Regions from separate parts of the Psychrosphaera sp. 1_MG-2023 genome, predicted to be linked through region 2. Evidence: predicted binding sites of a transcription regulator. Region 2 holds the regulator's gene; each other region holds the start of a gene.

Region 1 (11,017 bases), on a different contig from region 2:
GCCTTTATACATACAAGCCCGCGTTCTGCCGTGTATTGCTAAACTTTGAATTCCATTTCGTTCAGCAATTTTGGCAATTTCAACACCATTTCGATTATCGGTATTCCAGCCAGTCCTCGTTTTCAAAGTGACAGGTACATTCACTGCTTTGACAACCGACTTGACGATTTGTTCAACCAAGTCGGGATATTGCATCAATGCAGACCCCGCCATCTTTTTATTTACCTTTTTTGCTGGGCAACCCATATTAATGTCGATGATTTGCGCGCCATTTTTTTCATTATATGCCGCGGCCTCTGCCATTAAGTCTGGATCCGCTCCAGCGATTTGCACCGCTCGAATGCCGGTTTCACCTAAGTGATCCATTCGGTTCATCGATTTACTTGTTTTCCAAACCTGTGGATTGGACGACAACATTTCCGAAACCGCAAGGCCAGCTCCCATACGTCGACATAACTGTCTAAATGGTCTATCCGTGACTCCAGCCATTGGTGCAACAATTAAGTTGTTGTCCAGAGTGTAGGGACCAATTTGCATGAAAGCGCATAACCTCGTTTAGCATTTAATTAGTTCAATCGTTTTTTAAGTTCAGTCACAATTCTGTCACTGACCAAAAAAAGGGCGGCAAGTTTACTGTTTTTTTAACAAAAATCAAAGGTTGTTTTTTAAACAAATTGTGTATTTTTTGTGGACTAAACTATTGACATTTAAAATTGAGTAAAAACTCGAAAAAAACATTTCTGAATTAGCGAAAAAGGGGTGAAAAAAGCGATTGAAATGATTGACTTTTATATCGCTTAGAGGTTAGCGGCGGGAAAACATTGGCCGACACAGAATGTTCGGCCAAAAAAAAATGATGTAAAAAAATAAATTATTTTAATTTACGTAATTGTGTTTTTAGGTAATCGTGCCGTCAATTCGAACCCATTCGTCTTGTTGCGTGGCCGGATTTAACGAAACACTCGACTGATATGCTGCTGCAACAGAATCTGCCTGCTCTGCTAAAATGCCAGACAAGGCCAATTCTGTACCTTTATGTCCGTAACCCACAATTATGGACTGCAGATCTTTTAACGGGCCAGCAAGAATATTGGCGACAATGACGTCGGTTTCAAATATCGGTGCATCTTCAGGCAAGTATAATTCTATTTGATCTTCTACTTTATTACGTACCGCGTTTTCTAGGCTTGCGGTTATCGCTTTAGGATCGATATCGATGCCAATGGCGCGTTTAGCACCAAGTTTCAAGGCTGCGATGGCTAAAATGCCACTGCCACATCCAAAGTCCAATACCGTTTTACCGGTTAAATCCATACCTTCTAACCATTCAAGACATAATGCTGTTGTTGCATGTGTTCCAGTGCCGAAGGCTAAACCAGGGTCTAATATGACATTACATGCCGTTGGATCAGGAATGTCTAGCCAGCTAGGACAAATCCAAAGTCGTTGGCCAAATTGCATTGCATGGAAATTGTCCATCCATTCGCGTTCCCAATCTTTGTCTTCGACTTGCTCGGTTGTGATAATTGGCGGGACATCAAATGAGGAATGTTGGCTTAATGCAGCAGAAATAAGTGACATGTCAGTGGCGGCGTCGAAAAGTCCGACACAATGTGACATTTGCCATATTTTTTTGTCACCTGGAAAAAGCTCAAAAATAGCTTCATCGTCTAAGGCTGTAAATGTGACAGATACGCAGCCTAAGTCCATTAAGAAGTCACTGATTTCATCTGTGTGTTGTTGTTTAACGGGAAAACGAAGTTGCACCCAAGCCATAGTCTGATTTATTCCTAATTGGACAAAATTGGATTTTAGCCTAATTTGCCAGAGAGTTTCACTATCATTGTTCCTTTTTATGGAGTGACGTAGAATGGCGATGTCAGTCATTACTTCGGAAAAACAAATTTCATGTTGAGTTATCGCCACGGGTTCCATGCGGGAAATCATGCAGATGTATTAAAACATCTAATATTTCAGTTTGTACTGCAATATATGGGAGAGAAAGAACGACCTTATATTGTTGTTGATACCCATGCTGGCGCAGGTGCATATAAGCTCGAAGATGAGTTTGCTCAAAAAAATAAAGAATTTGAAACGGGCATTGGCCCACTTTGGAATGCTGACCGTGCAAACATGCCTAAGGCCGTTGCTGAATATTTAGACGTAGTCGCGAAATTTAATAAAGAAGATGGCTTTGACGATTTAGTGTTATACCCAGGTTCACCTTGGTTTGCTCTTAATCAGCTGCCAATGGACGGGAAAGGGTTCTTTCATGAACTTCATCCAACGGATTTTGATTTATTACGTCAGTTTATTCGCCCCAATCGTTACCGAAAAGCGATAAAAGGTGATGGTTTTGAATTAAGCATGGGCTTGTTCCCACCGGCGCAAAAGCGTGGCGTTGTGATAATCGATCCACCTTATGAAATCAAAGATGACTACGACCGCGTGGTGCAATATGTCAAAGACGTCACAAAGCGATTTAAAGGAGCTGTTATTCTAATTTGGTATCCAGTTGTTGAGAGATACCGGATTGATAAAGTTGAGCAGGGTCTTAAACGCACAGGTGTTAAAAATATCGCGTTATATGAATTTAATGTTGCTAAAGATTCACATGAAAGAGGGATGACCGGCAGTGGTATGATTTTGGTGAATCAACCTTGGAAGTTACCGTCGGCAATGGCTGAAGTTTTACCTTATCTTGTGAAAACACTACCAGGGGATAACAACGACTTTAGAGCAGAACAAATAGTACCTGAGTAGAAGAATGTTTAGAAAGTGCTCAAATGGAATAAATGAGCACTTTACGACGTAGTGTTTTTTGATGATTCATACTCTCCCTTTCCATTTGCACGTCCTCATTATCAATAATATTTATGTGTGTGAACGGTTCGTTGCCTTGCAGTAATTAAATACCGACACAAATACCTATTTGGTCTCTGGAATTTGAGTTAAACCGGAGGTAACAGCCGATAAAACAATAGTCATATTTCCCTAAAAACGTCTACACTGGAGGCATTAGTTAACTAAGGGAAACAATAATGACTTTCGCCAAGAAAAAAATATTACTCGCTGGTCTGTTTGCAGGCCTAGTATCTGTGTCGTGTTCTTCAGTTATGGACTCCATAACCGGTGACCAAGCGGCGTCTAAAGAAGCCATAACCCAAGCTGTTATGAGTGATGCAAGAAAACAAGCAAGTGAGAGAGATGCTTTTCGTCATCCACAACAAACACTGGAATTTTTTGGTTTACGTGACGACATGACCGTTGTTGAAATTTGGCCTGGTGGTGGCTGGTATACATCTATTATTAACCCGGTAGTACAACAAAACGGAGAATTTTACGCCGCTGGATTCCATATGTTTGATGGCGCACCTGGCTATTATCAGCGTTCGATTGATGGATTTAATAAAAAAATTATGAACGATCCGGCTTATGCGGGGATCAAAGTCACTGAGTTTCACCAAACTAAAGCCTTAGATATTGTGCCAGAAGGGACGGCAGACATGGTTTTAACCTTTAGAAATGTGCATAATTTCTATATGGGTGACGGTGATGTAGGTGTTGAAAATGCGTTTAAAGCATTTTACAAAGCGCTGAAAAAAGGTGGGGTTTTAGGTGTTGTAGATCACCGTTTACCTGAAAACTTAGATCAGGAAGAAAACAAGCGTTCAGGGTACGTCAAACAGTCGTTTGTTATTGCAGCAGCTGAGAAAGCCGGCTTTACATTAGCCGCGGCTAGTGAAATAAATGCGAATCCTAAAGATACAGCGCAGCACCCACGTGGAGTTTGGACTTTACCACCACGTTTGGCACTTGGTGATGAAGATAAAGAAAAATACACTATGATTGGCGAAAGCGATCGAATGACATTAAAGTTTGTTAAAAACTAATTTGTTAATGGGGAGTTCGCTCCCCTTTTACTATTGTTTTGATAGCCTAGATTGACCCTAGCTGCTTCCTCTCTTCGTCCCCCGCAAGCTTGCCATAAATAAAAATCACTTTTTTCCGTACATTTCGGTACATTGACAAGTTACGCCATCTAAACGCCCTAATAAGCTCAGTCATGGTTTTAGCTATACATTAGTTGTTTTTAGCACTTTATTTCCAGCAGAAAAATAATTTCATCGTGTTATACTTCCGCCCAAAATTATCTTGAACTTAGCAGAGTAGCAAACAGCCATGAAAATTCTAGTTATCGGTGGTGGTGGTCGTGAGCACGCGTTGGCGTGGAAAGCGGCTCAAAATCCAAACGTAGAGATTGTTTATGTTGCCCCTGGCAATGCCGGCACAGCCAATGAAAACAAACTTGAAAATGTTGCGATAGGTGCAGAAGACGTACCTGCGTTACTACAATTTGCAAAAGACAAATCTATCGATTTGACGATTGTTGGTCCTGAAGCACCTTTAGTTATTGGTGTTGTTGACGAATTTCAAGCCGCTGGTTTGAAAATTTTCGGACCGTCAAAAGGCGCTGCTCAGTTAGAAGGCTCAAAAGCGTTCACCAAAGACTTTTTAGCTCGTCATGATATCCCAACAGGGGATTATGCTAATTTCACTGAAATCGACCCAGCGATAGCTTACGTTCGTGAAAAAGGCGCACCAATTGTCGTTAAAGCCGACGGCTTAGCAGCTGGTAAAGGTGTCATTGTTGCAATGACTTTACAAGAAGCTGAAGATGCGATTAAAGATATGTTAGCTGGAAATGCATTTGGTGAAGCCGGTTCTCGAGTTGTTATCGAAGAGTTTTTGACGGGTGAAGAAGCCAGTTTTATTGTTATGGTCGACGGTAAAAATGTTGTGCCAATGGCAACTAGTCAAGATCATAAACGTGCATTTGATAATGACGCTGGACCTAACACGGGTGGCATGGGCGCTTATTCACCAGCACCTGTGGTTACAGACGAAATTTATACTCGCATTATGAACGAAGTGATTTACCCAACCGTTGAAGGTATGGCGAAAGAAGGCCATCCATACTCAGGTTTCTTGTATGCAGGATTAATGATCGATACTGACGGTACGCCAAAAGTAATCGAATATAATTGCCGTTTTGGTGACCCAGAAACACAACCTATTATGATGCGTATGCAGTCTGACATGGTTGAGTTATGTTTGGCTGCGGTTGCCGGTGATTTAGCAGGTAAAGAAGCTAAATTTGACCCTAGACCTGCTGTTGGAGTGGTATTAGCCGCTGGTGGTTACCCTGGTTCTTATAATAAAGGTGATGTTATTACTGGCGTACCTGTTGCAACGGCTGATTCAAAAACGTTTCACGCTGGAACCAAATTAAACGGCGATGACGTTGTTACCGCTGGTGGCCGCGTATTATGTGCAACAGCGTTAGGTCAAACAGTTACAGAAGCCCAGGCCCTAGCCTACGAAGCGGTAAAACAAATAAAATGGGATGGCGTTCAATTTCGCAACGACATTGCATATCGCGCGATAGCACGAGAGCAATAACACTAAATAATTTGTCTTATTGAAAAATAAAACGCCTGCATTAAGCAGGCGTTTTTGTTTGTGTTACTCGCAAGGCTGTTTTAAAACAAACAGACAATTATCGAATGAGTATTACAAACAACGAAGCATGATGGCGATACAACAACCCATCCCAATCCCCCAACTTAATGAACGCAGTTTGTCCCAATTGACCCAGTAGAAAAATAAATAGCAACAACGAGCAGCGATAAATCCACAACTAAGCAGCGTAATGTCCCGCGAGAGGTTGTCGGTTGCTATGGCAAGTAACACACTTGGCGCAAAAATGATGATGGCTTCAAAACTGTTTTCATGGGCCGCTAAGCAACGCGCGCCAAAACCTGAAAGCTTTTTTTGCTGGCTGCGGGGTTCTTCATTATCGTAGCCCCTGATATTACCACTACCAACCTGACGCATAGCGTGAGCTAAAGGAACTTTAGCGACAAATGGTAAAATGACCGATATGATCAAACAATAAATTACAATCTGCAGTTCACTCATTATTGTGTTTCCTCGTCACATACAAAGGCAAGTTTACTGGCAGATTTATTAACCGCTAATCGGGTTATATTTGTTGGACACTGGTTTGAAAAATCAAATAAAGGCTGCCATGTTTGGTTTGGTGTGTGTAACGACCAAACCATTATTTTAGTTCCCATAGCCGCAATGACCTGATCTGAATTCAGCCAAGTGTAATCTTGCGTTTCTTTAGGCAAAGCTAGGTATTGAGTGATAATTCCTGTCTGTGCTGAAAAGGTATTAAGTGCATTGTTTGTACCCGTTGTGAAACTAAACACCTGATGTTTGGCATTATAATGAAGGGCTCGGCCGATTTCATTAGCGATGACCTTCGCGTTTTCTTGTTCTGGTGACTGAATATATTGCAACGTCATTGGCTCACCCAATACAAATAGAGCCAAATCATTATCAGCGCCCCAAGCATGATATCCAACAGGCTTGATTGTTTTGTTGATAATCGTTTGTTTTTGACTTCCCAATGTTAATGTCCATAACCGCTGTGTACTATCAGGTTCAACTTTAATAAAAGATAAGTTGTTTGACTCAGGAACAAGCGTCGGTGAGTATTCGCTGGTATCTAATGTCTTGGTTATGTTCGTAAGTGTTTTTGAAGACAAGTTGTAAAATAAAATGTCTGTTTGTTGCGCCAATTGAGATGTGTAATAAACCCCAGAACCGTCGTCTGCAAAATAAGGCTGATTGTCATATCCTGGACGCTGAGTAATATTATCTATTTCCACTACGTGTGTTTTTTGCCCATTAGTTGCGATCTGCGCAACAAATATATCGGTTGATGCATACGTTATTGGTAAAAAAGTGGATATACTCAATAACGCAAATTTACCTAGGTTTTTTATCATTTTAGGGACCTAATTATTGTTTTTGTCATAAAATGTTCAGCGCGCTAAGCTTGATTAATTAGAATAATCACTTTATAACAATCTAGTCTCAAAACTAAGAAAAAAGATTTATGTCAGTTAAACACCCAATAATTGCAGTAACTGGTTCCTCTGGAGCCGGCACAACAACAACCACAAATGCTATTACTCACATTTTCCGTAATTTGGACGTGGATGCTGCGATCTTGGAAGGGGATAGTTTTCATCGCTATGCACGTGCAGAAATGGAAATGGAAATTAGAAAAGCGCAAGAACAAGGCCGCCATATTTCTTATTTTGGGTCTGAAGCTAACGATTTTGGAGCATTAGAAAGCTTATTTAAAAGTTATTCTGAAACCGGTAGTGGCAATGTTCGTAAGTACCTGCATTCATTTGATGAAGCCGTTCCGTATAATCAAATGCCTGGTACATTTACGCCATGGGAAGAACTCAGACCCAATACAGATTGTCTGTTTTATGAAGGTCTACATGGCGGAGCGGTTACCGAACAGCATAATGTTGCCCATTATGTCGACTTGTTAATCGGCATGGTACCTATTGTTAACTTGGAGTGGATCCAAAAAATAATTCGCGACACTAACCAACGAGGCCACAGCCGCGAAGCTGTAATGAGCAGCATCGTCCGAAGCATGGACGACTACTTCACGCATATCACCCCTCAGTTTTCTAGAACCAATATTAACTTTCAACGGGTTCCTACTGTTGATACTTCGAATCCATTTAGTGCCAAAGACATTCCGTCACTAGATGAAAGTTTTGTGGTGATCCGTTTCCGAGATGTGCCTAATGTTGATTTTCCATATTTATTACAAATGATCGACGGCTCTTTTATGAGTCGAATCAATACAATTGTTGTCCCGGGTGGGAAGATGGGGTTGGCATTGGAGCTTATATTAACACCATTAATTGAAAATCTAATTTTCAGCCGCCGTAAACTCATTGGTCAACTAGACTGGATCGACAGTAAAAAATAGCCAAAATGCCCATTGCCTCAAAATGGTGCAGTTGTATTTTGGAATTCAATTTTGAACGCTACTTACAGACCTGTAAGTAGATAGCTATCTCAAAAAGTGAGTTAATTTTCATTACTGCATTGTGTTATTGCTAAACTGCTGTAATTTAGGTTGTTGCATTAGTAGTAGCGGTACTCTAATTCAACTTTGGTTATTTCAAATTAGGTCTTTTTTGGATCTAAGAAGGAACTGAACTACGTTATATGTAAAAAAATAACGAAAATCGCGGACAAAATGTAACAACTAAATTACACTCATTGTTGCTTTCTATTGATTAGTCTCATGTTGGTGCGTATTTTGAACCATTGTGGTGCAATGTTGTCGATGGAAACGCAGGGTTAATATGTAACTCATTGTATTATATAACTAAAATTTGATGGCATGAATTTGGCTTTGCCTTATGCACTTAAATGAGCCAAAGGGCTCGAAAAAATATTTTTTTAACTTGGAGAAAACAATGTCTCAAACGGTTTTAAACCTAATCAAAGAGAGCGAAGTTAAATTTATTGACTTACGTTTCACTGACACTATAGGTAAAGAGCAACACATCACTGTGCCTTATCATCAAATTGACGAAGACTTCTTTGAAGACGGCAAAATGTTTGACGGTTCTTCAATTTCAGGATGGAAGGGTATTAATGAATCAGACATGGTTCTTATGCCTGATGCTGAGTCAGTTGTTTTAGACCCATTCACAGAAGAGACTACGTTAAACATTCGTTGTGACGTAATCGAACCTGGTACTGGCCAAGGTTACGAACGTGACCCTCGTTCTGTTGCTAAACGCGCAGAAGCTTATATGCGTGCTGAAGGCATTGCTGATGAAGTATTAGTTGGTCCAGAACCTGAATTCTTCGTATTTGACGATGTTAAATTTAAAACTGACATGTCTGGTTCTTCTTATAAAATTGACGCTGAAGAAGCGGCATGGAACTCAGATAAGTCTTATGAAGATGGTAACAAAGGACACCGTCCTGGCGTTAAAGGCGGTTACTTCCCAGTAGCACCTGTTGACTCTTCACACGATTGGCGTTCAGCGACTTGTTTAGTAATGGAAGAAATGGGCTTAGTAGTTGAAGCACATCACCACGAAGTTGCTACAGCTGGTCAAAATGAAATCGCTTGTCGTTTTAATACTATCGTTAACAAAGCTGACGAAGTTCAAATCTATAAGTATGTTGTTCATAACATGGCGCATGCATATGGAAAAACAGCGACATTCATGCCTAAGCCAATTGTTGGCGATAACGGTACTGGTATGCACGTTCACCAATCACTTGTTAAAAACGGCGAAAACTTATTTGCTGGTGACAAGTATGGCGGCCTTTCTGAAACTGCGCTTTACTATATCGGTGGCGTAATTAAGCACGCTAAAGCGATTAACGCGTTTACCAATGCTTCTACTAACTCTTACAAGCGTTTGGTCCCTGGATTCGAAGCTCCGGTAATGTTGGCATACTCTGCACGTAACCGTTCTGCATCTATTCGTATCCCAGTAGTACCTTCACCAAAAGCACGTCGTATTGAAGTACGTTTCCCTGACCCGTCATCGAATCCTTACTTAGCATTTACTGCGTTGTTGATGGCTGGTCTTGACGGTATCAAAAACAAGATCCACCCTGGCGATGCTATGGATAAAGACTTGTATGACTTACCAGCTGAAGAAGCAGCAGCGATCCCACAAGTTGCATCTTCTTTAGAAGAAGCGCTTAATGAACTAAGTGCTGACCGTGAATTCTTAAAAGCTGGTGGTGTTTTCACAGACGACACTATCGATGCTTACATTGAATTAAAACGCGCTGAAGTTGAAAAACTTAACATGACAACTCATCCAATTGAGTTTGAAATGTACTACAGCTGCTAATATTAATTTAATTCACTTAAATTAATAAATTAGATCTAAGCCCACTCGCATGAGTGGGCTTTTTTTTGTAGCCAAAAAGTTAAAAATTCGCTAGATTATGTCTAACGTCTATTATTTGATATGAGAGAACATGGGGAAGTTCGTAATACTGCTAATTCTAGTATTAATAAGTACTAATTCACTAGCAGCAGACAAGAAAAAAATATACGTTTGGCGTAATGCTGAAGGCGTACTTGTGTTTTCTGATTCTCCAAAACCTAATGTTAAATCAGATACGATAGATGTTTCAAAAACCCCCAATATTATCCAATCTGTTGACGCCTCAATAATTAGTGGCGATACAACAAAAGAAGATCTCCTAGATGTTGTTTCAATCGACATCGTTAAACCGCTTGATCAAGACACGATAAGAGATAACACTGGCTCGCTGTATATCAATGGCTTGATTAAACCATCCTTTAAGCGTGGTATGAGCGTAGTTCTCAAATTCGACGACAAGAAGGTCGCAGGCCCTCAAAAGTCAGCTGTATTCATCTTACGTGACGTTGATCGCGGTGAACACCGTGTTCAGTTAGAAGTTTGGAACGATTCAGGCAAGGTTATTGCAGTAAGTAAGCCAATAACAGTTTATTTGCATAGAGCATCGGTTAATTAACCAAATCGGTGCAATGATATTTGAGAAAAAGCCAGTTTACGGCTAAACTCAATAAACCTATGCACTATATCGGTGCGGATTTTTCCATGAACGAACCAACGTCGTCTAACCCTGGTGTTAGCCAACAAATTTTAGAACAGTTAAGTTCTTCGGTGTTTTTACTCGACCGCAGCGGCAAAATTAAATTCTGTAACGATTCTGCAGCCATGTTGTTTGGGCAAAGTATTCGCAAATTACAGGGACAAATATTTTTTAAAATACTCATATATCATACATTTCCAAAGGCTTTGTTGGCTGAGTTGTGGGATAACGGTCGCAGTTTTGCAGATAATGAGGTTGAAGTCGTATTTCCTGATGGACGTCATTCAATAGTCGAAGTCAGCGCTGATCAGGCGATGGTTGAAGGGGAGACGTTATGTCTGCTTCAAGTTCGTCAAAATGAAAATTTGCGTAAAATAAGCCAAGAAAATACTCAAAAGCACCATATTAGTGCTTCCCGACATCTAATTCGGGGACTCGCCCATGAAATTAAAAATCCACTCGGTGGTATTCGTGGTGCAGCTCAATTATTAAGCCGAAGTCTGGA
Region 2 (11,017 bases):
GCTCTTCGCAGGGTAAACGAGTTGCAGAGCATTACGCTGTAAAATACCGACAACCCCATCGATAACATTATTTTCAAGCATTCGCATTGCGCGATTTAGAGGGAAGAATTGAATTTCAACGGTCACCCCTTTCTTCTCAAAGATGCGTTTTATTATATCAACTAGAACACCTTGATTTGCTGAATTTTCAGCACAAACGTAAGGACATCTTTCAGTCACACCTAGTTTGATTTTGGGCTCTGCCTTGACGACAAAATGCATGCAAAAAGCAGCAGTTAATAAACATGTTAAAAACAGTTTCTTAATTGCATCAATTGTCATAAAAACAATCTCTAATAGAATTTTAATCTTCACAGTAACAGTTTTAGTTTATATAAAAAAGCTAATTTGGCGCTTATAAACGGCTACTTTTGAAGTTTATTTAATTCAAATCTACGCTGATTATTATTGGTAATAAACCGACTTTCAACTAGTGGCAATCGACTCATAAGAAATCAAGTGACTGTCGCTTTTTTGAATAGGAATTTCGTGCCTAGCACCGACGTTGGGTTTGATTAATCGCGCGATTTTTCAAAATGTATTTCGGTGTTTTTCGTGAACATGTAATTTTGTTTAGATTTTCGCAACAAAAAGCCCGCTTATTAATATAACAAGCGGGCTTTTATTGTTTAACAATCAGGTTGTTATGCCTTTTTAAGCCGAGCAGTACAGGGCACTGCTCGACGCCGGTATGGCAGGCTATTTTTTATAGTTTGAAGTCTATAACTTTGTAGTTTAAAGCTTCTAGCTGTGGTTTTAACACTTTTGCATCACCAACAACAACCATCAACATTTCGTCGATGTTGAGATGTTTTTTCGCTAAAGCGTTGATTTCTTTTTTGCTGATATTGGCAACTATATCGTTTCTGACATTAACAAAGTCAGGTGTTAAATCGTGCTCAAGTATCTGTGCAAGGAAACCTAATTTGGCGCCTGGCGTTTCATATTTTAATGCATCTCGCTGATTGATTGCTTTACGCATGAAATCAAGTTCTGCATCCGTTATACCATCTTTATGGTAGCTTTTGATTTCGTTAACAAATTCGACAATTGATTTGTCAGTTGCATCGGCACGGACTTCGGCACTGGCAGTGTAACCACCTGATAGCTTGTCACCCCAAAAGTACGAACGTGCGCCGTAGGTATAACCTTTGTCTTCACGTAAGTTTAAGTTGATTCGGCTGTTAAATGCGCCACCAAGAGGGAAGTTCATTAGGTAAGATTTGTAAAACTCACCAACAATATCGCGACTTATCCCGCGCTTACCAATTCTGATCGCAGATTGCGCTGCTTGATCTTTATTGACTAAATAGACCACACCTGTTTTGTGAGAGCTATTAGGGATTTCAATTGATAATTTAGGGCCTTTACCTTGCCAGTTATTTAGCGAATCCAATGACTTCTGAACGGTTGTTTGTGGCAAGTCAGAAACAACAATAAGTTGTGCATCAGCTGGTTTTACATGAGTTTGATAAAACGCTTTTACGTCAGCTAAAGTCAATTGCATGACAGTTGCTTCAGTTCCACCTTGAGGCATTCCTGCTAATGAATCACCAAACATTAATTTACGATACGCAGTAGATGCTAAATAACCCGCATCCTTTTGGCTGTTTTTAATGCCTTGAATTGCATTATTTTTAACGCGAGCAAATTCATTTGCATCAAACGCTGGAGCGACTAATTTTTCGTTTGCTAATGCAAGTGTCGCATCAAGATGTTTTGTTAACGCATTGATATTGATATTAAGGTAGTGATCATCAGCAGAAATACTGACGTTACTGCCAAGTTTTTCTAGCGCTTTACTCATATCTTCAGCAGAACGTGTCGTTGTCGACTCATTTAACATTGCAGCAAGAACTGACGCCATGCCTGCTTTGTCTTTTGTCTCAAAGTAATTACCTGCAGGAACTTTGATTAGAATCGCAGTAGTTGGTGTTTCAGTGCTTTGAGCGCCTAATACGGTAATACCGTTATCTAATTTGTTTTGCCACATTTGCGGAACATTCACGGCCTTGTTTGCACCCGCTTGAGGCATCACACTGCGGTCAAAACTTGACGTCGCTACGCGTAATTCTAAGTCATCTGCGCTAGTATTAGATTTTTCACCAATCGTTCTTTTTGGAATGGTGTAAGTATCTTCGTGGGCAATGGCTTGTAATTGACCTTTAGGTACTATGCTCATTACAACTGAATTTTTGCCTTTAATGTATTGTTTAAATACACGCATGATGTCTTCTTTAGTGACATTGGCATAACGAGCGATATCTTGCTCAATATAATTTGGGTTACCAGTAAATGTTTCATTGGCCGCGAGCTGGCTCACTTTACCTGACACACTTTGTAATCCAAATACAAATGACGCTTCCATTTGTGCTTTGGCTTTAATCAAATCATCTTCTTGTACGCCACGTTGTTCAAACTCAACTAACGCATCTCGAATGATTTGTTCTAGTTCCGCAAGTGACTTGCCTGCCGCTGGGTTTGGCAAAGCGTACATATTAAACATACAAGCAAGCTCTGAACACGGGTGACCGACAGATGCCTGTACTGCAAATTGGTTTTTAACCAAGTTTTTATAAAGGATAGAGGTTTTTCCGCCACCTAAAATTTCAGATAAGATATCCAGTGGTGCTTCGTCAGGGTGACGATTACTTACTGTTGGGAATGCCATGTATATCAGTGGCAAATGTACGTTGTCTTCCATAGAGATATAACGATCTTCGTCAAGTGTCACCATGGTTTTTTCTGGCATGTTAACTTCAGGGCCGCGAGGAATAGAGCCGAAGTATTTTTTGATAAGTGATAATGTTTCTACTTCATCAAAGTCACCACCAATCGTTAATGTCGCGTTGTTTGGGCCGTACCAACGAAGGAAAAAGGCTTTTAAGTCATTAACGTTAACGCGGTTTAAGTCTTCCATATAACCAATTACAGGCCAAGAATATGGATGTCCTTCTGGGTAAAGCGCTGCTGATACTGTTTCGTACAAGCGGCCATAAGGGCGATTGTCGACACGCTGACCACGTTCGTTTTTAACGGTTTCGCGTTGAACTTCAAATTTTTCTTGAGTTACCGCATCTAACAAGTAACCCATGCGGTCTGATTCTAACCATAACATTTTTTCTAGTTGGTTAGCCGGTACGGTTTCAAAGTAGTTTGTACGGTCTGAGTTGGTTGTACCGTTTAAAGTACCGCCAGCTTCTGTGATTATTTTGAAATGTTGCTCGTCAGCCACGTTTTCTGAGCCTTGGAACATCATGTGCTCAAAAAAGTGTGCGAAACCAGATTTACCAATTTCTTCACGGCCAGAACCAACATGATAAGTGACGTCTACATGAACAAGTGGATCGGAAGTATCTTTATGCAAAATAACCGTTAGGCCGTTTTCCAATTGGAGTTTTTTATAAGGGATAACTGTTTTGCCAGGCTCCGCAGTTACTTCTTCGATAACCGGGATACCAGCGATGACTTGTTGTTTGTCAGCGTCACCAAATGGTGAAACCAAATTACAACCAGTTAATACGGCAAGGGTAATTACCGGTAGAGTCCACTTTTTCATTTTGAAAATCCTTTGTTGAACACAAATTTTTACATGCAATATTATGCACATAGTTTCAGCCAACAAGAATAACGTAATGGCGTTACTCTTGTCACCTGTACTTAACGGCTTAATACTTGTTTAAATGTAAAAAGTTGTAACAACCCCAGGATCTGTTCTAGGCCTTGTGTAGCCTACTTTTCAATCAGTCGGATACCGGTTGATTCGATGACTATGTCACCTTTTTTATACAGTCCACCAATGGCTTTTTTGAATGCGCTTTTGCTCATGCCAAATAATTTTCTAATTAAATTCGGATCTGACTTGTCGTGAACGCCGGCAAATCCACCTTCTTTAACTAAAAAGTCGATGATTTGTTGGCTCTGACGGTCACGAATTTCAGTGGTTTTTTCCAGCGCGATATTAATTTTGTCATCGCCACGGATCTGTTTTACAAATCCCGACACGGTGTCACCGTAGGATAATCGTTTTGATATGTCGTCTTTAAAAATTAGACCCCAATGGCTCTGGTTGATAATCGCCTTTAAGCCCAAATCTGTATTCGACGCAATAAGCAGTTCAACTTGTTCGTTTGTTTTAAATGTCTTGTTATTTTCTTCAACTAAAAATTTGTCTATTTTAGAAGACGCGGTAGGGCGTAAGTCGAGTGAATCGATATACATAGTGACGATATATGATTGGCCCACTTCCATTGGCGTATTTTGCTCTGCAAATGGCACCATCAAATCTTTTTCTAAGCCCCAATCTAAAAACGCACCAACGCGATTAACGTCGACAACTTTTAAATAGGCAAATCCGCCAACTTGTATTTTAGGCTTTCTAAATGTCGCGATTGGTCGGTCTTTGGAATCTAGGTAAATAAATACACTGATCTCTTCGTCAACTTGCACTGAGTCATCAACTTCACGACGTGGGAGTAATATTTCGCCGGCTTCTCCACCGTCGAGAAACGCGCCAAATTCAACATGTTTTACTACAGTGAGCGTATTAAAGCGGCCAAGTTGTATCATTTAAGTCAGTCCAATATAAAGAAAATAGGGTATTCGGCAAGAGTATAGCGTATTGAGTTAGATCAGTAACCAAGTGGCTGTACCTAAAAAGGTAAAGATGCCGACTATGTCGGTAACTGTGGTTAATATTACACTGCCGGCAAGCGCTGGATCAATGTTCATGCGTTTTAGCATTAGGGGGATAAATACGCCAGAAAGTCCGGCTGCGATTAGGTTCATCATCATTGCAAAAGCAATAACTGCGCCTAACATTAAATCTTGTTTCCAAAGTGCAACTACACCAGCAATCAACACAGCCCAAATTAGACCATTATAGAAACCGATAGCGAGCTCTTTGCCCATTAACCATCGTTGGTTAGCTTGTGTAACATGACCTACGGCCATCCCGCGAATAACGAGAGTTAGTGTTTGACTACCCGCGACGCCACCCATACTCGGGACAATGGTATTTAAAACCGCTAGGAACGCTAATTCGTCGAGGGTCGATTCAAACAGGCTGGAGACAAATGCGGCTAATAACGCGGTAAACAGGTTCACGCCCAACCACAAAGAACGTCGTTGGGTACTTTTTACGATTGGCGCAAAGGTATCCGCCTCGTCGTCGAGACCCGCCATGCTTAGCATCGAGTGCGCGGCATTTTCGCGGATTACGTCGACGATGTCATCGATGGTTATACGTCCAAGCAATAAACCATTTTCGTCAATAACCGGAGCTGAAATCCAGTCGTACCGTTCAAACAAAGACGCGACTTCCGTTTCTTCCATCGTTGCAGGAATGACTTCGAAATCGGTTTCCATTACTTCAGAAATTAGGCTAACCGGTTGGCTGGTTAACAAGGCCGCGAGGGAGACTTCACCAATAAATTTTTCGTCTTTGTCCACGACATACAAATAATCGGTGGCTTCAGGTAAAGCGCCTTTTAATCTCAGATACCGCAAAATGACGTCCACCGTTACGTCCGGACGTACAGTTATTGTGTCGGTGTTCATCAATGCACCGGCGGTATCTTCTTCGTAGGACAACACACGCTCTGCGCGTTTGCGGTCTCGCTTGTCCATACTTTTTAATACTTTACGATAAATCGTATCTGGCATACCACGTAAAACTTCGGCAAAGTCGTCGTCGTCTAAGTTACCGGCAGCTTCAGCGACTTTTTCTGGGGTCATGCTACGTAAGATAGGGTTACGCACATCTTCAGACAGTTCTTCGAGAACTTCACCTTGGATACTGGAGTCGATTAATTGCCAAATTACGGTTCGAGATTTTGGTGGTGAGGAATGCAGTAACAGAGCGATATCTGAAGTAGGCATCGAATCCAACATGTTTCTAACGTGCACAAACATACCGCCGCTAAGTGCAGTATTAAGTTCTTCGATAGGGATGTTGTATTCTTGCTCTAAAAGCTCTGCCATAAAACCCTTAGTGTGTGATGAAGTTACTTTCTATAAAGGATATATTGCCAATCGCTGGCCCAATATATAAAGGAAACGTAAACCTAAGTGTGGTCTCGCCGCCAATATTAACTCAAAATGACATTTTTTAATAGCAACTGATTGTTTTTATTTAAGTTAAAACAATCAAAATACTAATTATTCGTCTTCATCAAATTTATTGCTAATGAGCTCGCAGATAGCGTCAACAGCGACTTTTGCTTCGTTACCCGTCGCGATTACGGTCACATCTTTACCTTGGTTACTGGCCAACATCAACAATGCCATCACACTATCGGCATTGGCTTTTTTGTCTGCTTGTTGAATAGTTACCGTTGCTTCAAATCCCTGAGCTAATTGCGCTAGTTTGGTGGCCGCACGGGCGTGCAACCCAAGTTTGTTTTCTATGGTAACGGTACGACTAATTTCCATGTTTATTCACTCTTCAAATAACGACTTATCTCACGATGGCGCGTTTTAACGTCATTTTCACGTGAGCGATATAAGTTTGCAAGTGCCTCGGCGATGTAAACCGAGCGATGTTTTCCGCCAGTACAGCCAATGGCAATGGTTAAATAACTGCGGTTGTTTCGTTCCAAATGTGGCAGCCACGTCGACATAAAGTTATTAATTTGGAATACAAATTTATTAACCAATGGCTCGGCTTCTAAAAATTCTATTACGGGTAAATCTAGGCCGGTTAAAGGCCGCAGAGCAGGTTCCCAATGTGGATTTGGTAAAAAACGTGCATCAAATACAAAGTCGATATCGTTTGGTACACCATATTTGAAACCGAAAGATTCAAACGTTATTACGAGGTTTTTTTCCGATTTACCAAGAATTTTTTCGCGCACCATTTCGGTTAGTTGGTGAACGTTTAAATCTGACGTGTCGATAAACAAATCGGCACGAGTCGCAATAGAATCAAGGAGCTTGCGTTCTTCTTGAATTGCCTCAGGTAGGCCAGACTCTTTTTTTGATAATGGGTGCAAGCGACGAGTTTCGCTATAACGACGGATCAAAACCTCGTCTTTAGCGTCAATATACAAAACCGTTGTATTAACGTTTTTAGGTAAAAAATCGAGGTTTTCGACTAGCTCTTGCTCGGATTCTGGAATATTCCGAACATCAATGCTAACGGCAACTTGTTCATAATTTTGACTGAGACTGTGCGATAGAGCTGGCAATAGATTTACTGGTAGGTTGTCTACACAGTAATAACCAAGGTCTTCTAACACTCGCAGTACGACGGTCTTCCCTGAGCCTGAACGGCCACTAACAATAAAAATATGCATTTTAGGCGGCTTCTATTATGTTGTATAAATCCAAATCTGTTTCTGCTCTACGAATTTTGCGTAAAACATCTTTGTTGTCAAAGGTTTTTGCTATCGATGCCAATGTTGCCAGATGAGTGTCGCATTGATCTTCTGGTACTAACAGGGCAAAAAATATATCTACAGGTCGTTTATCAATCGCATCGTAATTCACTCCTTTGTGGGTAACTAAGAGAACTGCTACGGCTTTACTCGAATTTTTTATTCGGCCATGTGGTATCGCAATTCCGTTACCTATACCAGTGCTGCCCAACTTTTCTCTGTTCATCAAGCTCTCTAAAATATCTATGCTAGATAAATTTGGCAGCTGCGCACTCGCAATTTCAGCTATATGTTCAAGTATTTTTTTCTTGCTTTTACAATCAGCAATAACTTTGGTGCAATCTGGTTGAAGTAATAATTTTAAATTCATGTTTGGTTAACTGCCTACCTTTTGCTTACGCCAAAAGGTGTTGTTTGTGACGCCGTCCCTAGCGTCACGTTTATTTAGTTTAAACCCATCAGTGACGGGTCAATTTCTCTTTATGTTTTATTACCTGTCGATCTAGCTTATCTATTAAACTATCAATCGCGGCATACATATCGTTATGTTCAGAAGTGGCGAACAATTCACCACCGTTTACATGTAAGGTTGCTTCAGCTATTTGACTCAGTTTTTCAACGTCTAAAATCACATGGACATTATTGATATGGTCAAAGTGACGCTCTAATTTAGCAAATTTGTTATCTACGTATTCTTTTAATGACTCTGTTAAATCTATATGACGACAAGTTAAATTAATTTGCATAAAAAATTCCTTCTGTTGATATAGAGAGGTGTTTACACCAGTCGTTTTCGTTGGTTTGAAGGGGGAATATTTAATGATTCCCGGTATTTTGCAATAGTCCGTCTGGCAACCTGAATACCTTGGTCAGCCAGGATCTCTGCAATTTTACTATCACTGAGAGGTTTAGCCTGATTTTCCGCCGCAACTAACTTTCTGATTAAAGCTCTAATCGCAGTGGAAGAACATTCACCACCGTTCTCTGTACTTACATGACTCGAAAAGAAGTACTTAAGTTCAAAAATTCCTCTAGGTGTGTGCATATATTTTTGAGTCGTCACACGAGAAATTGTTGATTCATGCATGTCGACCATTTCTGCGACATCGTTCAAAACCATTGGTTTCATGGCTTCTGGGCCATATTCAAAAAATCCCTGCTGTTGCTGCACGATACAGTTTGATACTTTTAGCAGCGTATCGTTACGACTTTCTAAACTTTTGATAAACCATTTAGCTTCTTGTAAATGGGAACGTACAAATTGCGTGTCACTGGTATTTTTTGAGGTTTTTGACAACGATGCATATTGTTCGTTTATTTTTAGTTTAGGCATGGAATTTGGATTTAGCTCTACTAACCAACGACCTTTTTTCTTAACGACCGTTACATCGGGAATGACGTAGTCGATTTCATCTTTGATAACGACACTTGCAGGATTTGGATTAAGTTGTTGGATGAGTTCTAGAATATCTTTCAGATCGGGTTCTTTTAACTTGGTTTTTCTAAGTAAAGTCCGGTAATCACGATTGGCCAGTAAATCGATGTAATTGTCGATAACGTCTATGGCCTCAAATTTCCATGGCGTGTCATTTGAAAATTGTTTCAATTGCACCGACAAGCATTCTTGTAACCCTCTGCAGGCGACGCCTACGGGGTCGAATAGTTGAATACGTTTAAGTACCGCTTCAACTTCTTCTATTTCCACATCTTCGATGTCAATGGCTTCTACGATGTCCTCAGCGGTGAGGCGTAAAAAGCCTTTTTCGTCGACGCCGTCAATAATGGCGGTCGCGATTGCAAGATCTTGTTCGGTAAACGTAGAAAGGTTTAACTGCCAGCGGAGGTGGTCTTGAATATTGTCAGTGGTTTCACCTTGATAGACTGTGTCTTCGCCTTCATATGCTGGGCCAGAGCTCGCAGGGGCGGCGCTCATGTAGTCATCCCATGTTGTGTCCGTAGACATCTCTTCACTGATGGTTTCGGTTTGAAGTGCTTCAGTGGTATTTATTTCTTCCTGCGCCCAGTCGGTATCGTCGTCGGTCGTTTTGTTTTGACCTTCCGTTTCACCCAATACATCTTCTATCGATTGTTCGCTTTTTTCGTGATTTAAACTTTCGTCTTCTGCGTCCAATAGAGGATTGCTATCCAAGGCTTCTTGAATTTCTTGGTGGAGTTCTAATGAGGATAACTGCAACAACCTTATGGCTTGTTGCAATTGTGGGGTCATTGTTAATTGCTGACCCATTTTTAATTGAAGTGAAGGTCTCATCTAATTCCAATCAGATTATACTAATTAATGGTTATACACTAAATTACAAAGTGAACTGGTCACCTAAGTAAACTTTTTTCACGATTTCGCTAGCAAGGACTTCTTCTGGTGTACCTTCTGCGATTAATTCACCATGACTCACGATATAGGCTTTTTCACATACATCAAGCGTTTCACGTACATTATGGTCGGTAATTAAAACACCGATCCCTTTTGCGACGAGTTGTTGGATAATCTTTTTAATATCAATTACTGATATAGGGTCGACCCCAGCAAATGGTTCGTCAAGTAATATAATTTTAGGATCCGCAGCCAGCGCTCTTGCAATTTCTACTCGCCTACGCTCACCACCTGACAATGCCATACCTAAACTATCGCGAATGTGTTCTATATGAAATTCACCAATAAGATCATCTAACAAATCGGCTTTTTGGTTGGCATTGATGTCCTTTCTCATTTGTAACACGGCCATGATATTTTGGGAAACAGTAAGTTTTCTAAATATCGAAGATTCCTGTGGTAAATAGCCTATTCCATGACGAGCACGAACATGCATTGGTTCGTGACTTAAGTCAATATCATTAAGTGTAATGCTACCTTTGTCGTTAGGAACCAATCCAACTATCATATAAAAAGTTGTCGTTTTACCGGCACCATTTGGCCCAAGTAGTCCGACGACTTCACCGGCATTTACTGAAATACTGACGTCTTTTACAACTTGCCTTTTGTTATACGACTTGGCGAGATGTGTTGCGATTAATTTAGTCATCGAGTTATTAATTCCGTCGTTAGCCGTTTTTCTTTTTTGTTTTTATCGTAGTGGTAACTCGACCACCCGTTGAGGCATCGCCATCCGCTTTTACGCGCTTTTTAGCAAGGTCAAATTCGATCGAGCCACTTTGTACTTCAGAGCCACCTTGTTTAAACTTTGCGTCGCCACTTAATTTAAGGGTTTGAGTTGTAACAAAGTATTCAATCTCGTTTGCTTTTGCGGTTAAGTTACCGTTTTCTTCGTCGATTTGAGTAAATAAAGCCGGACTGCCTTTGGCAATTAATTTTTCACCGGTGCCGTCCTGGGTGTCGACAAATAGCTCATCCGCTTTAATTGATATAGGCCCCTGAGAAACAACAACATTACCTTTAAAATACATCGTATTGTTGTTGTAATTAAGATCTTGATTGTCCGATTTTATTTTCAAATCTTCGCTGTTTGCCGAAACGGCCATACTAAATAGAGCAACCAATATTGTGGCGATATACGCGTGTCGCTTGAATGTCATTACTTGTTACCTTTAATCAGCGTTTCCACATGATGAGTTAGTGTCACCGTGCC
Region 3 (11,017 bases), on a different contig from region 2:
AATCATCGCACAACCACCCATGCCGCCGAAAAATCCGTTTACCGAATTTGCAACGCCTTGACCGATACATTCTTTATTGCCACGACCACGAGTATCCGTTAATTCATCGATAAGTGTCAGTGTTAATAACGATTCGATTAGACCAACAAGTGACAAAATAATTGCAGTAGGTAGCACGATATATAGAGTTTCAAGTGTAAACGGCACCATTGGGATAGCAAAACTAGGAAGTTCACCAGCCAGTGTAACGGTGGCTTTTTCAGCTTCAGGCACCATATCACGAACAAAATCGATAACCGTTCGTGCGTCAACATCTAAGCCATGGACAATGCCAGTAACCGTTAAGATAGCGACTAATGAAGCCGGAATAGCGGTAGTTAGCTTAGGTAAAAAATGAATAATCCCCATCGTTAGGGCAACAAGGCCTAACATGATGTACATTTGATTACCTTGCATCCATTGTTGAATACCTGTGGCATCAACAATTTTGAACTGCCCCATTTGCGCTAGAAATATAACAATCGCAAGGCCATTTACAAAACCCAACATAACAGGATAAGGCACAAGTCGAATAAACTTCCCTAACCTAAATACCCCAGCCAATATCTGTAATATCCCCGCTAGAATAACCGCGGCAAACAGGTATTGAACGCCATATTGCGCAACTAACGCAACCATAACAACAGCCATCGCACCGGTTGCACCAGAAATCATGCCTGGGCGGCCACCGATTGCCGATGTAATTAAGCCCATCATAAATGCGGCATATAAACCGACCATAGGATCCACACCTGCTACAAACGCAAACGCCACTGCTTCTGGCACGAGCGCTAACGCAACGGTGATCCCCGACAGGACATCATTTTTTACATTAGAATCACTTTTTGTGATCAGATTAAACATGACAACTCCAAATTGCACATTTTGGGCAGGAAATTACCCTAATATTGAAAGCGCGGTAGTCTACCAGAACTGCATAAATGCTTCATTAACAATGTAACTTTTGGACTTATAATTTTTATTTTAGGCACAAAAAAAGCCAATCTAAGATTGGCTTTTAAATAACACTGATGACTAAAATTAACGCAATTGCAGGATAGCCTGAGTGATTGTTGAGTTAACTTCCAGTGCACGTGAGTTTGCTTGATAATTCCGCTGTGCGGTAATTAGGTCAACCAATTCAGTAGTTAGGTTGGTATTGGATTGCTCCAATGTACCTGAACGAATTTGCCCGAATGTCCCAGAGTCGGCTTCACCTGCAAGCGGTTGGCCAGAGGTTTGGCTTTCCGTCCACGACGTATTACCTATTTGAGTCAACCCCTGTTCGTTGGCAAATCTCGCTAACATTATTTTTGTTACTGGAACTGAATCACCATTTGAATATTTAGATTCAATAAGGCCGTCTGTACCAATAGTTACGCCGGTTAATCGACCAACAGTCTTACCGTCTTGGCTTAAACCAGACACTTCAAATGGCGATGAGAACTGTGATAAACCAGACATATTAATATTAAACGTTTGGTCGGCATCGGCACCATTGGTAATTGCATTCGCCCCATCAAATGGTGCGACTGGCGCTGGAACAATTGCCGTAGCACTTGTCGTTAAACCTAAACGTTCAGATTTAGGGTTTGGAAACGTTTCTTCAACCGCAGCACCAGCACTGTCAAACTGCAATAACATGCCTCGTTGACCTGAACGCGATTCAAAACCAACACCGGTTACACCAAGTGCGGTATCTTGCTCAAGATCAACAGGTAACGTATTGCCGTCTTCATCTGTCACTGTTGCATACATAATCCAAGTATTAGAATTGTTTTGTTGTGCTGCAGGTACAGCCGCTAATCCACCAACAAAACCGTCAGATGCAGAGGTCGCATCTAGTGTCGCGTTCGCGTCTAAAATAGCTGGGGTATTTGCCTTAACATAATAAACAGACGCTATGCGGCTGTTACCAAGTGAATCATAAATAACCGTAGACGTTGATGATGTATAACTAGAAGTGTCTGATGCGTCAAACGCTGTTGGGTCAAGTGCAGTTTCGTTGCTGTCTAAGTTAAATGTCATATCAATAGCAGAGGTTTGCTGAGGCGCACCTGCTGTATCAGGAATTTGTACAGGTCGTGTTGTACTCAAACTAACCGATTTAACAGAACCGTCGTCATTGACAGGGAAGCCCTGCAAATAATTGCCGTTTGAGTTAACAATGTAATTATCTGCATCGAGTTTGAACGCTCCAGAACGCGAATACGTTATGTCGCGACTCAATAAGTCATTGGTTAATGCAAAAAAACCACCACCAGATACAGCCATATCTAGGGAGTTTGAAGTAAACAATAGGCTACCTTGAGTAAACTGTTGTGCTACGTCATTGATTAACACACCTTCGCCGTTTGCAGTTCGCGAGTTTGAGAAGATGGAGGAAGAAAAGACGTCGGCAAATTCTGCTCGAGACTCTTTAAATCCATAAGTGTTTACGTTCGCAATGTTGTTCGCGGTTACATCTAGGTCTTTTTGAGCTGCTTTTAAGCCACTCAATGCAATATTAAAAGACATAGGATTCTCCTATTGTTACTTTCTGAACTGCGATATGCAGCTCTTAAAAGAAAATGTATCGTTTAAATTAGTTAACTAGTCGCCTACTGCCAAAATGTCTGACAATCTGATTGCGCCTAATCCTTGTATATTCAATTCAAGTCCCGTGCCATTTTGTCCTAAAGTGACCGAACTTACGTTGCCATAGCTTAAAACAGAGAAGCTTTCTGATTCAGTCGCCCCATTTGGCAAACCTGTAACTTTGACTTCGTATGGTCCAGGAGGCCATGGATTGCCGTCCAGATCTTTACCATCCCATTCAAAGTCCATTAAACCAGATTGTTGACTACCATAAGGAATGATAACGGAACCACCCGTAGAGCTAGTAATTTCTACCAATACGTTCTGAGTTGAACTGCCTAAAGGCACCTGTCCTTTAAAGCCTGTGCCATCTGAATAGGCCATCGGACTATTCAACAACACGTTTCGGCCAACTAAAGAAGACGCTTCTAGTGCTTGGTTCGATGTCATCGATGCTGTCAAAGAATCCATTTTGTCACCTAGACCAGTGATCCCATCAGCCATTGTGAATTGCGTCATCTGAGAAATCATGTCTTCATTAGATGTTGGATTTAGCGGGTCCTGCATTGATAGCTGTGTGGTAAGCAAGGTATAGAAGTCTTCTTGACCCATCTGGCCATTCACTTCGTTAGTTACAATGCTTTCTTCCTGCCAACGTAAATCTTCTGTTAACGAATTTGATATAGTGTTATCTATCATGGTGTATTACCTTAACGTTGACCCATTTGTAATGTTTTACTCAACATTTGCTTTGCTGCATCAGCAACTTGCACATTTGTCTCATAAGAGCGTGATGCTGAGATCATGTTTGCCATTTCTTCAACAACGTTGACATTAGGTTTGTAAATATAACCATCGCTATCTGCCATTGGATGACTTGGGTTATGTTCAATGTTTAGCGGAGCGTCACTTTCAACAATGCCGAGCACATTAACGCCTGGAGACTGTGTTTGAGCACCAAGTGCTTTATCCATTTCTGCGGCAAAAACTGGATGCCTTGCGCGGTAAGTTTCACCGACACTACTCGACACCGTATTGGCGTTAGCAATATTACTTGCTGTTGTGTTCAATCGTACTGATTGAGCGCTCATACCAGTGCCTGAGACACCAAATACATTATATAAACTCATTGTTATTGCCCTCCACTAAGGGCTGACTTCAACCCTTTAATTTTGCCATTTAAGAATTGCAAACTTGCTTGGTACTCGATGGAATTTTGCATAAACAAATTACGTTCAACCTGAACGTCGACACTGTTGCCGTCGCCGGTATCAGGTTGGTTTGGGATGCGGAATTTTTCATGCGAATTAGCGTTGATAGACAAGTCAAAATGTTTGTCATGTGTTTTCGACATAGTATGACTTTGCTTCTTTTGTGCATTTTGCAATGCGTCCGCAAAATCAACATCTTTTGCTTTATAGCCTGGCGTATCGGCGTTAGCGATATTGCTAGACAATATCTCTGCACGCTCTGACCTCGCTAACAAAGCATATTGATGTATACCAAATGCTTTATCTAAACTAATAGCCATATTCGCTCCCAATCGTCACTTTGTATTCTTAAATCTGTGTTGAAAAGAAATGCAAAATAAAGGCCAAGAAAAAATGACACTTAATAATTAGGGAGGGAAAAACAATTAAAACGTTGAAAATTAAGGATTAATTAAAAGTAAATGAAGACTAGCCTTATAAAAGGCTAGCTTTTTTTGCGGTAAACGATACCTGGGTTACAACGAACCATTTCAAATTTGTCGCTTAATCCGGACATGGATTCAGAAGCGCCAAGAACCAAATAACCGTTAGGATTCAATTGCGCTGCAAACTTATTGATAATTTGAGACTTAATCTCTGGGGAAAAATAAATAAGCACATTGCGGCAAAAGATGACATCAAACTTACCTAACAACTGGTAACTGTCGAGTAAATTTAAATGTCTAAAATTAACGAGGCGGCGAATATCAGCCCTGACCTGCATCATGCCATTGCCGCTGTCTGCAAAATATTTACTGCGGCGTTCTTGAGACAAACCACGAGACAGCGCCAAGTTGTCATATTCCGCATTTTTACAGATATCTAACATCGTATTAGAAATATCCGTTCCTAGAACCGAAAACATACTTTTGCTCGAAACCGACGGCGATGTACGATATTCATCAATAGTCATACCAATGGAATATGGTTCTTGACCTGACGAACTGGCCGCAGACCAAATTTTGATCGGACGCCCTTTATCAAGCTCTGGCAATAAATTATTTTTTAACAGTTCATAAGGATAGGTATCACGAAACCATAAGGTTTCGTTTGTTGTCATCGCATCAACAACCGCAGCTCGTAATTGACGTTCTGTCGGTTTTAGCGTTTTGCTGACAAGCTCCGCCAAGGTGCCAATTTGGAACCTTGTCATGAGGGGCGAAAGGCGACTCTTCACCAAATACAATTTGCTATCGCCTAGTACAATGCCACATTGTTGCTCTAGAAACTGACAAAATACGCGGTAGTCTGAATCACCTAGAGTATTACTATTCAAAACTGATTTCTCATTCAAATGCCATTGTTAGTCTGTATGTAGCCATTTTTGAACCGCTCCAGCGAGTTCATCAGGGTTAAATTTCGCAATAAAATCATCAGCCCCGACTTTTTCAACCATTGCATGGTTAAAAACACCGCTCAATGAGGTATGAAGTATAACATGTAAATCGGCAAGCTTAGGCCGAGATTTAACTTCGGCTGTTAAGGTATAACCATCCATTTCTGGCATTTCTACGTCAGAGATCAGTAGGCCAATTTTTTCAGTGACAGAATGTTCACAGCTCGCGGCGACTTCAACCAAATAATCGAGGGCTTCTTTACCGTTTTTCTTCGCTTCAATGGGTAACCCTAACCCCTCTAAAGCCCGTTTCACCTGATTTCTCGCAACAGACGAGTCATCAGTAATTAGGATAATACGGTCTCCCAAATCACTTTGCATCTCAGTGTCGGTGACAATACCGTCTGAAACGATTGTGCTTGAAGGCGCTATTTCTTCTAATATTTTTTCCACATCCAAAATTTCGATCAATTCATTGTCGATTTCAGTCACGGCCGTTAAATAGTTAAAGCGACCCGACCCTTTTGGTGGGGGCATAACAGAACCCCAGTTTAAGTTTACAATTCGTTCAACAGAATCCACCAAAAATCCCTGAATGGTCCGATTGTATTCAGTGATAATAATAAAACAGTCTTCCAATTTTTTAATTGGACGCCCACCTGTTGCTAAACTCATATCAATAACAGAGATGGTCTGCCCTCGAATATGAGCAATTCCTTTCACATAGCTATTTAATCTTGGCATCACAGTTAATGGTGGGCATTGCAGAACTTCACGCACTTTAAAAACATTAATGCCATAACGTTGACGACCATTTAACTTGAAAAGTAAAAGTTCCAGCCGGTTTTGACCAACTAATTGGGTTCTCTGATTAACCGAGTCAAGAATACCCGCCATATAACTTCTCCAATAAACTAGGAACGAAAATTGCTTACTCTGTAATGAACAACGTAATAAACAATGATAAATAGATGTTTTTAAGCCTTTAAATATAACTTTAGTCTTGTTTTAGCTTAATACCAACATCAAAACAAATGAAAAAACGCCAGCAATTTGACGGTTTGTCGAATGAAATCAAACTGGCTCGTTAACTATATGATAAAGCATAGTAAAAAGGCGATGAATATGTTGAAAAATTTCCCAAAAGTTTACGTATTAACCATAATCTTTTTATTCACCACATTGGGTGTATCGGCGTCCACGTCAAATTCTTTAATTCAAAAACAACTTATTGACGGTGTAACTCGTTATGTAAATCAAACGGTTAACCCAGACGACAGTGAACATATTAAGGTTAAAACGATACCATTGGACAATCGAATTAGGGTTAATCAATGCCAAGTTCCACTTGAGTATGAAATGATGAATCGTCGTAAGTTCACCAGACAATTTCCAGTTAAGGTCAGCTGCAACGCAACAGGTGCGTATTGGAAAATGTTTGTCCAGGTCCGCGTGACAGAATATATTGAAGCGCTAGTAACAACAAAAAGTGTTGGTAAAGGCGAACTCATAACCGAAGACCATATTACCCTTAGCCTTATAGAAAAAAGAAATGTTGATACCGGCAATGCGATTTCGACCGAAGCACTAATCGGTGGCCGAGCGATCCGTAACTTACATCGAGGCTTTCAAATCGGTGCTAATGATGTTTGTCTGGTTTGTAAAGGTGATAGCATATCGATTGTGGCACAGTCATCTAACATGATGATTAAAACGAATGGTACCGCCATTGAGAGTGGTGCATTTGGTGAGTCAATTAAGGTTAAAAACAATTCTTCAGACCGTATTGTTAAAGGCACGGTTGGAGAATTAAGACAAGTGTACGTAAATTTATAAAATAGTGTTAAAGTTTACCTATTGGCAGCCGATAGCAATGATGAGTAAATATTTTTGGTGGGTATAGTCATGGTAAACGATGTGAAAAATAGTGGATTACAAGGTAACAACACTTTGTACCACGCAAAAAAACAACACTTAGAAGAAGTTAAACACGATTCCGTAAAGCACACGACTACGTCGCGAGGTGCTGAGAAGGACTCTGTCGCGCTTACGCCGCAGGCAAAACAATTGAAAGAATTACAAAAAAAGATTTCGGACGGCGATGGTTTCGACCGGAAAAAAGTTGAAGAAATTAAAAAGGCAATTACCGAAGGTGCATATAGTATCAATTACGAACGCTTAGCGTCGAAATTGGCCGCTTTCGAATTTGATTTATAACTATGGCAGAACAACCAGAAATAATTACTCATTTGAAAAATGTTTTACTGCAACAACGACTAAATCTTCAGTCGATGATGGAGATATTGGCATCTGAATTAGAAGCTGTGAAAAAACGCGACGGTGACCAATTGTCGCGCGTAGCTACAGAAAAAGAAAAGCTGCTGAATGCTATTTCTGAAATTGACAATCAATGCAACACAGAGCAATTTAAGCCATATATTACTGGTAACGACGAATTGTCTGCATTAAGAGATGAAATTGTAGAAGCATTTGAAGTTTGCCAACAAAAAAATGAAGTTGTGTATTTAACTGCAACACAAACTCAAGTCGCCATCGACGAAGTCAAGCGCCTATTAATTGGCGGAAGCCGAAACTCAACATACGACTCGTATGGCCAGAAAAAGACTGGCGGCAGTTTAGGTAAAGGAATCAAAGCCTAAGCCTTTCAGCTGCTATATCCTCGGCCAGTAATATGGCCAAATTCAATACCATCAGTTTCATATCCCTTTATTCTGTTAACCAAAACGCACGCGCCTTTACGGTACCTGTTTGGATTGATGTTTTTTGTGTTGAACTTATGAGCTAATTTAAGGACCAGTGGAGGACCAGTGGGGTCAGAGTCGCTGATATTTAAAACTTCCTCAGTACTCGGTTGGAGATCCCTAATATCGCTTAGGCTCTTTTAGGATGACGTTTTACTTTCTGAAATTATGAGCCAATTGAAGGCGGATTATGAACTTCCTCTGCACTTGGTTGGAAACCTGTGGGGTCAAAGTTGCTGATATTTATAATTTCCTCTGCATTCGGTTGGAGATCCCTAATATCGCTGAGGCTCTTTTGGGATGACGGTATTTCTGGTAGTTGGAATGACGTTTTCTGTTTTGTTCTGAAGGTGGTTTTTCTTTAAAACAAGGTGTTGTTACACATAAAGTTCAGGCAACATTTCCCTTCGTCTAAATCCCCCTTAGTTGAGATTTATATCTCGAAGTGAACGGCAGGGACGCCGTTGCAAGGAATGTGCATAGGGATGTGCGTACATTCCGTCTTCGACGATAATATAAATCTTAAATAAGGATTAGGGATTTGGCCGAAAGCGGTCTTTTTGCCTACTTTTTGGGCTGTTGCAAAAAGTATGGTCGACGCAGTCGAAATGGCCGCCCGCAGGGCAAAGAAAAGCGAATTATGAAATTCCTCTGCATTCGGTTGGAGCTCCCAAATATCGCTTAGGCTGACTCATATTACAAGCTTTGGGGATGACGTTTTTTGTTCTGATTACTTGAGCCAATTAAAAGCGGATTATGAACTTCCTCTGCACTTGGTTGGAGATCCCTAATATCGCTTAGGCTGACTCATATTACAAGCTTTGGGGATGACGTTTTTCGTTCTGATTACTTGAGCCAATTGAAGGCGGATTATGAACTTCCTCTGCATTCGGTTGGAGATCCCAAATATCGCTTAGGCTCTTTTAGGATGACGTTTTTCGGTTTGGTTCGGATGACGGTTTTTCTGTTTGGTTCGGATGACGGTTTTCTCAATAACTAGTTATCACACCTAAAGTTCAGGCTGCATATTACTTCGTCTAAATCCCCCTTAGTTGAGATTTATATCTCGAAGTGAACGGCGGGGACGCCGTTGCAAGGAATGTGTTCACTTAAAGGACGAAGGGAATTCGTCAGTACATGGATGTACGTCAGACGAACTAGGGATGTACGTACATTCCGTCTTCGACGATAATATAAATCTTAAATAAGGATTAGGGATTTACCACAAAGCGGTCTTTTTGGTTACATGATCTTAGAAACAAGAGCGGCTGTTGAGAAAAGTGACTCGCCTTTAGGCGAAAAGCCGCCTGCAATGCACAAGTAACACGTCAGTATGGTCGACGTAGTCGAAAAGCTGCCTGCAAGGCAAATTATCCTAAGACTTACCTTTAAACTTCCTAATACGTTCTACGTATCCACGAACTATTGATACATCAAGCGGTCGGCGTTGTTCGTCTAACACTTTAGCGCCAAATTCTTCGGCAATTTTCTTTGCTGCATTGTGCATCATATTAAACGTTTGTAGTGGTTCTAAGGCATTTGGTAATGTCATAAAAATAGTTAAACCACGGGTTGAGAACTGCTCCATATTGTCCGGATCAAAAGTACCTGGATTAAACATGTTAGCAAGACTAAACAAAATTTCGCCCTGCCCTGAATTTAGTTCATGGCGGTGGAAAAATTCCATTTCACCAAATTTGAAGCCAAGTGTAAGAAGTAGAGGCAACAGTCTCGCACCTTCAATAACAGCACCTTCTGACTTATCGACAAACAGCATCAGCACTTCTTGTGGCGGTTCAGGCTCGGTTTTAGGGGCGTCAGTCGCTTGGAATGAAGGCTCTGTTTTGAATTTTGGCTCAGACTGAGTTGGTGTGCCAGATTGCATAGACCCACCATCAGCGTGTCGGGTTTGGTTAAACGACACAGATTCGTCGACATCCATTTTAGAAATGTCTTTGAAAACAGGTTTTGCTGGCGCAGGTTCATCTGTAACGTCTGACCAATTACCAAGCTTTGGTTCTAGGTCATCAGGGTCTACTTCACCATGACGCAGGTCGGCACGGACGATATCATCAGAATCATCATAATTAGTGGTAAACTCTGTAGGTTGCTCAGTTTTATCACCAACATTTTGAAACAGCTCATTTTGCGGTTCAAACGTAAGTGTTTCGGTGCTTACGGCTACATCCTCAGCTTTTTCTTCAGGAGGGTTTTCTTGCGCTTTGTGGTAAATCGAATCCACATCAACATTCATAACAGGCAAGCCTTTGTTACCACTCTTAGCTTGCAACTCATTAAAGTCCATTTCCATTTGCTGTAACTTTAACGCTTGGTTTTCTTCGCTTAATTCGTTTTCTTCAATTTGCGGCTCTACGTCGTCAACATATTTACGTTTCCGCTCTTCACCAACTGCTTTACGTACCGTCCAAACACCGTGCAGTATTACCGCGCCGATGGCTAACGATCCCAAAAGAATGAATGCTAATCTTAGTTCTTCTGCCATGTGATAAAAATACCCTTATGAGGCTTCCGCCATTTTTACTGCTTCCTGAATGTCTACCGCGACAAGTCTTGATACACCGGGCTCCTGCATAGTGACCCCGGTTAGATGGGTAGCCATTTCCATTGCAACTTTATTATGACTAATGAAAATAAATTGTACTGTTTCTGACATTTCTTTAACCAACTTACAAAATCGACTAACGTTCGCGTCGTCAAGTGGCGCATCAACTTCATCGAGCATACAAAATGGTGCCGGATTCAGTCGGAAAATAGAAAACACCAATGATAATGCGGTCAACGCTTTTTCGCCACCACTAAGAAGGTGAATTGTCGAGTTTTTCTTTCCAGGTGGTCGCGCCATTATGGTAACACCTGTATCTAACATGTCATCTGCGGTTAGTTCTAAATAAGCCGTACCACCGCCAAACACCTTAGGAAATAAAATTTGTAGATCCGTGTTTATTTGTTCAAAGGTTTGCTTAAACTTAGATCTGGATTCGCGATCAATCTTTTTAATTGCAGACTCTAATGTATCCAACGCGCCGGTCAAA

What was found. Region 2 encodes sigma-54, which starts transcription at its own class of promoters, with help from an activator protein. Its sites were predicted from a motif close to GTTGGCACGNNNNTNGNNT; they were not measured.
Positions count from the first base shown of each region.
Region 1: glnA (glutamate--ammonia ligase) is a predicted target of sigma-54. The motif match lies at 8,288-8,306, and genes of this name have one in related genera.
Region 3: flgA (flagellar basal body P-ring formation chaperone FlgA) is a predicted target of sigma-54. The motif match lies at 6,117-6,135, and genes of this name have one in related genera.

Region 1 is NZ_JAUORW010000015.1:104,092-115,108, forward strand. It holds gene dusB (tRNA dihydrouridine synthase DusB) at 1-537, opposite strand, end outside; gene prmA (50S ribosomal protein L11 methyltransferase) at 898-1,776, opposite strand; gene Q4575_RS14900 (23S rRNA (adenine(2030)-N(6))-methyltransferase RlmJ) at 1,909-2,763, shown strand; gene Q4575_RS14905 (class I SAM-dependent methyltransferase) at 3,042-3,893, shown strand; gene purD (phosphoribosylamine--glycine ligase) at 4,183-5,463, shown strand; gene Q4575_RS14915 (MAPEG family protein) at 5,575-5,982, opposite strand; gene Q4575_RS14920 (hypothetical protein) at 5,982-6,860, opposite strand; gene Q4575_RS14925 (phosphoribulokinase) at 6,971-7,873, shown strand; gene glnA (glutamate--ammonia ligase) at 8,370-9,776, shown strand; gene Q4575_RS14935 (DUF4124 domain-containing protein) at 9,907-10,431, shown strand; gene glnL (nitrogen regulation protein NR(II)) at 10,518-11,017, shown strand, end outside.
Region 2 is NZ_JAUORW010000019.1:44,588-55,604, reverse strand. It holds gene dctP (TRAP transporter substrate-binding protein DctP) at 1-321, opposite strand, end outside; gene Q4575_RS16465 (pitrilysin family protein) at 746-3,598, opposite strand; gene Q4575_RS16460 (S1 RNA-binding domain-containing protein) at 3,772-4,608, opposite strand; gene mgtE (magnesium transporter) at 4,666-6,021, opposite strand; gene Q4575_RS16450 (HPr family phosphocarrier protein) at 6,199-6,471, opposite strand; gene rapZ (RNase adapter RapZ) at 6,474-7,334, opposite strand; gene ptsN (PTS IIA-like nitrogen regulatory protein PtsN) at 7,336-7,785, opposite strand; gene hpf (ribosome hibernation promoting factor) at 7,874-8,161, opposite strand; gene Q4575_RS16430 (RNA polymerase factor sigma-54) at 8,194-9,684, opposite strand; gene lptB (LPS export ABC transporter ATP-binding protein) at 9,728-10,453, opposite strand; gene lptA (lipopolysaccharide transport periplasmic protein LptA) at 10,473-10,964, opposite strand; gene lptC (LPS export ABC transporter periplasmic protein LptC) at 10,964-11,017, opposite strand, start outside.
Region 3 is NZ_JAUORW010000010.1:95,531-106,547, reverse strand. It holds gene Q4575_RS11155 (SulP family inorganic anion transporter) at 1-903, opposite strand, end outside; gene flgE (flagellar hook protein FlgE) at 1,081-2,556, opposite strand; gene Q4575_RS11145 (flagellar hook assembly protein FlgD) at 2,632-3,315, opposite strand; gene flgC (flagellar basal body rod protein FlgC) at 3,327-3,746, opposite strand; gene flgB (flagellar basal body rod protein FlgB) at 3,749-4,147, opposite strand; gene Q4575_RS11130 (protein-glutamate O-methyltransferase CheR) at 4,312-5,142, opposite strand; gene Q4575_RS11125 (chemotaxis protein CheV) at 5,170-6,099, opposite strand; gene flgA (flagellar basal body P-ring formation chaperone FlgA) at 6,328-7,038, shown strand; gene flgM (flagellar biosynthesis anti-sigma factor FlgM) at 7,120-7,419, shown strand; gene flgN (flagellar export chaperone FlgN) at 7,422-7,862, shown strand; gene zipA (cell division protein ZipA) at 9,340-10,467, opposite strand; gene Q4575_RS11100 (chromosome segregation protein SMC) at 10,483-11,017, opposite strand, start outside.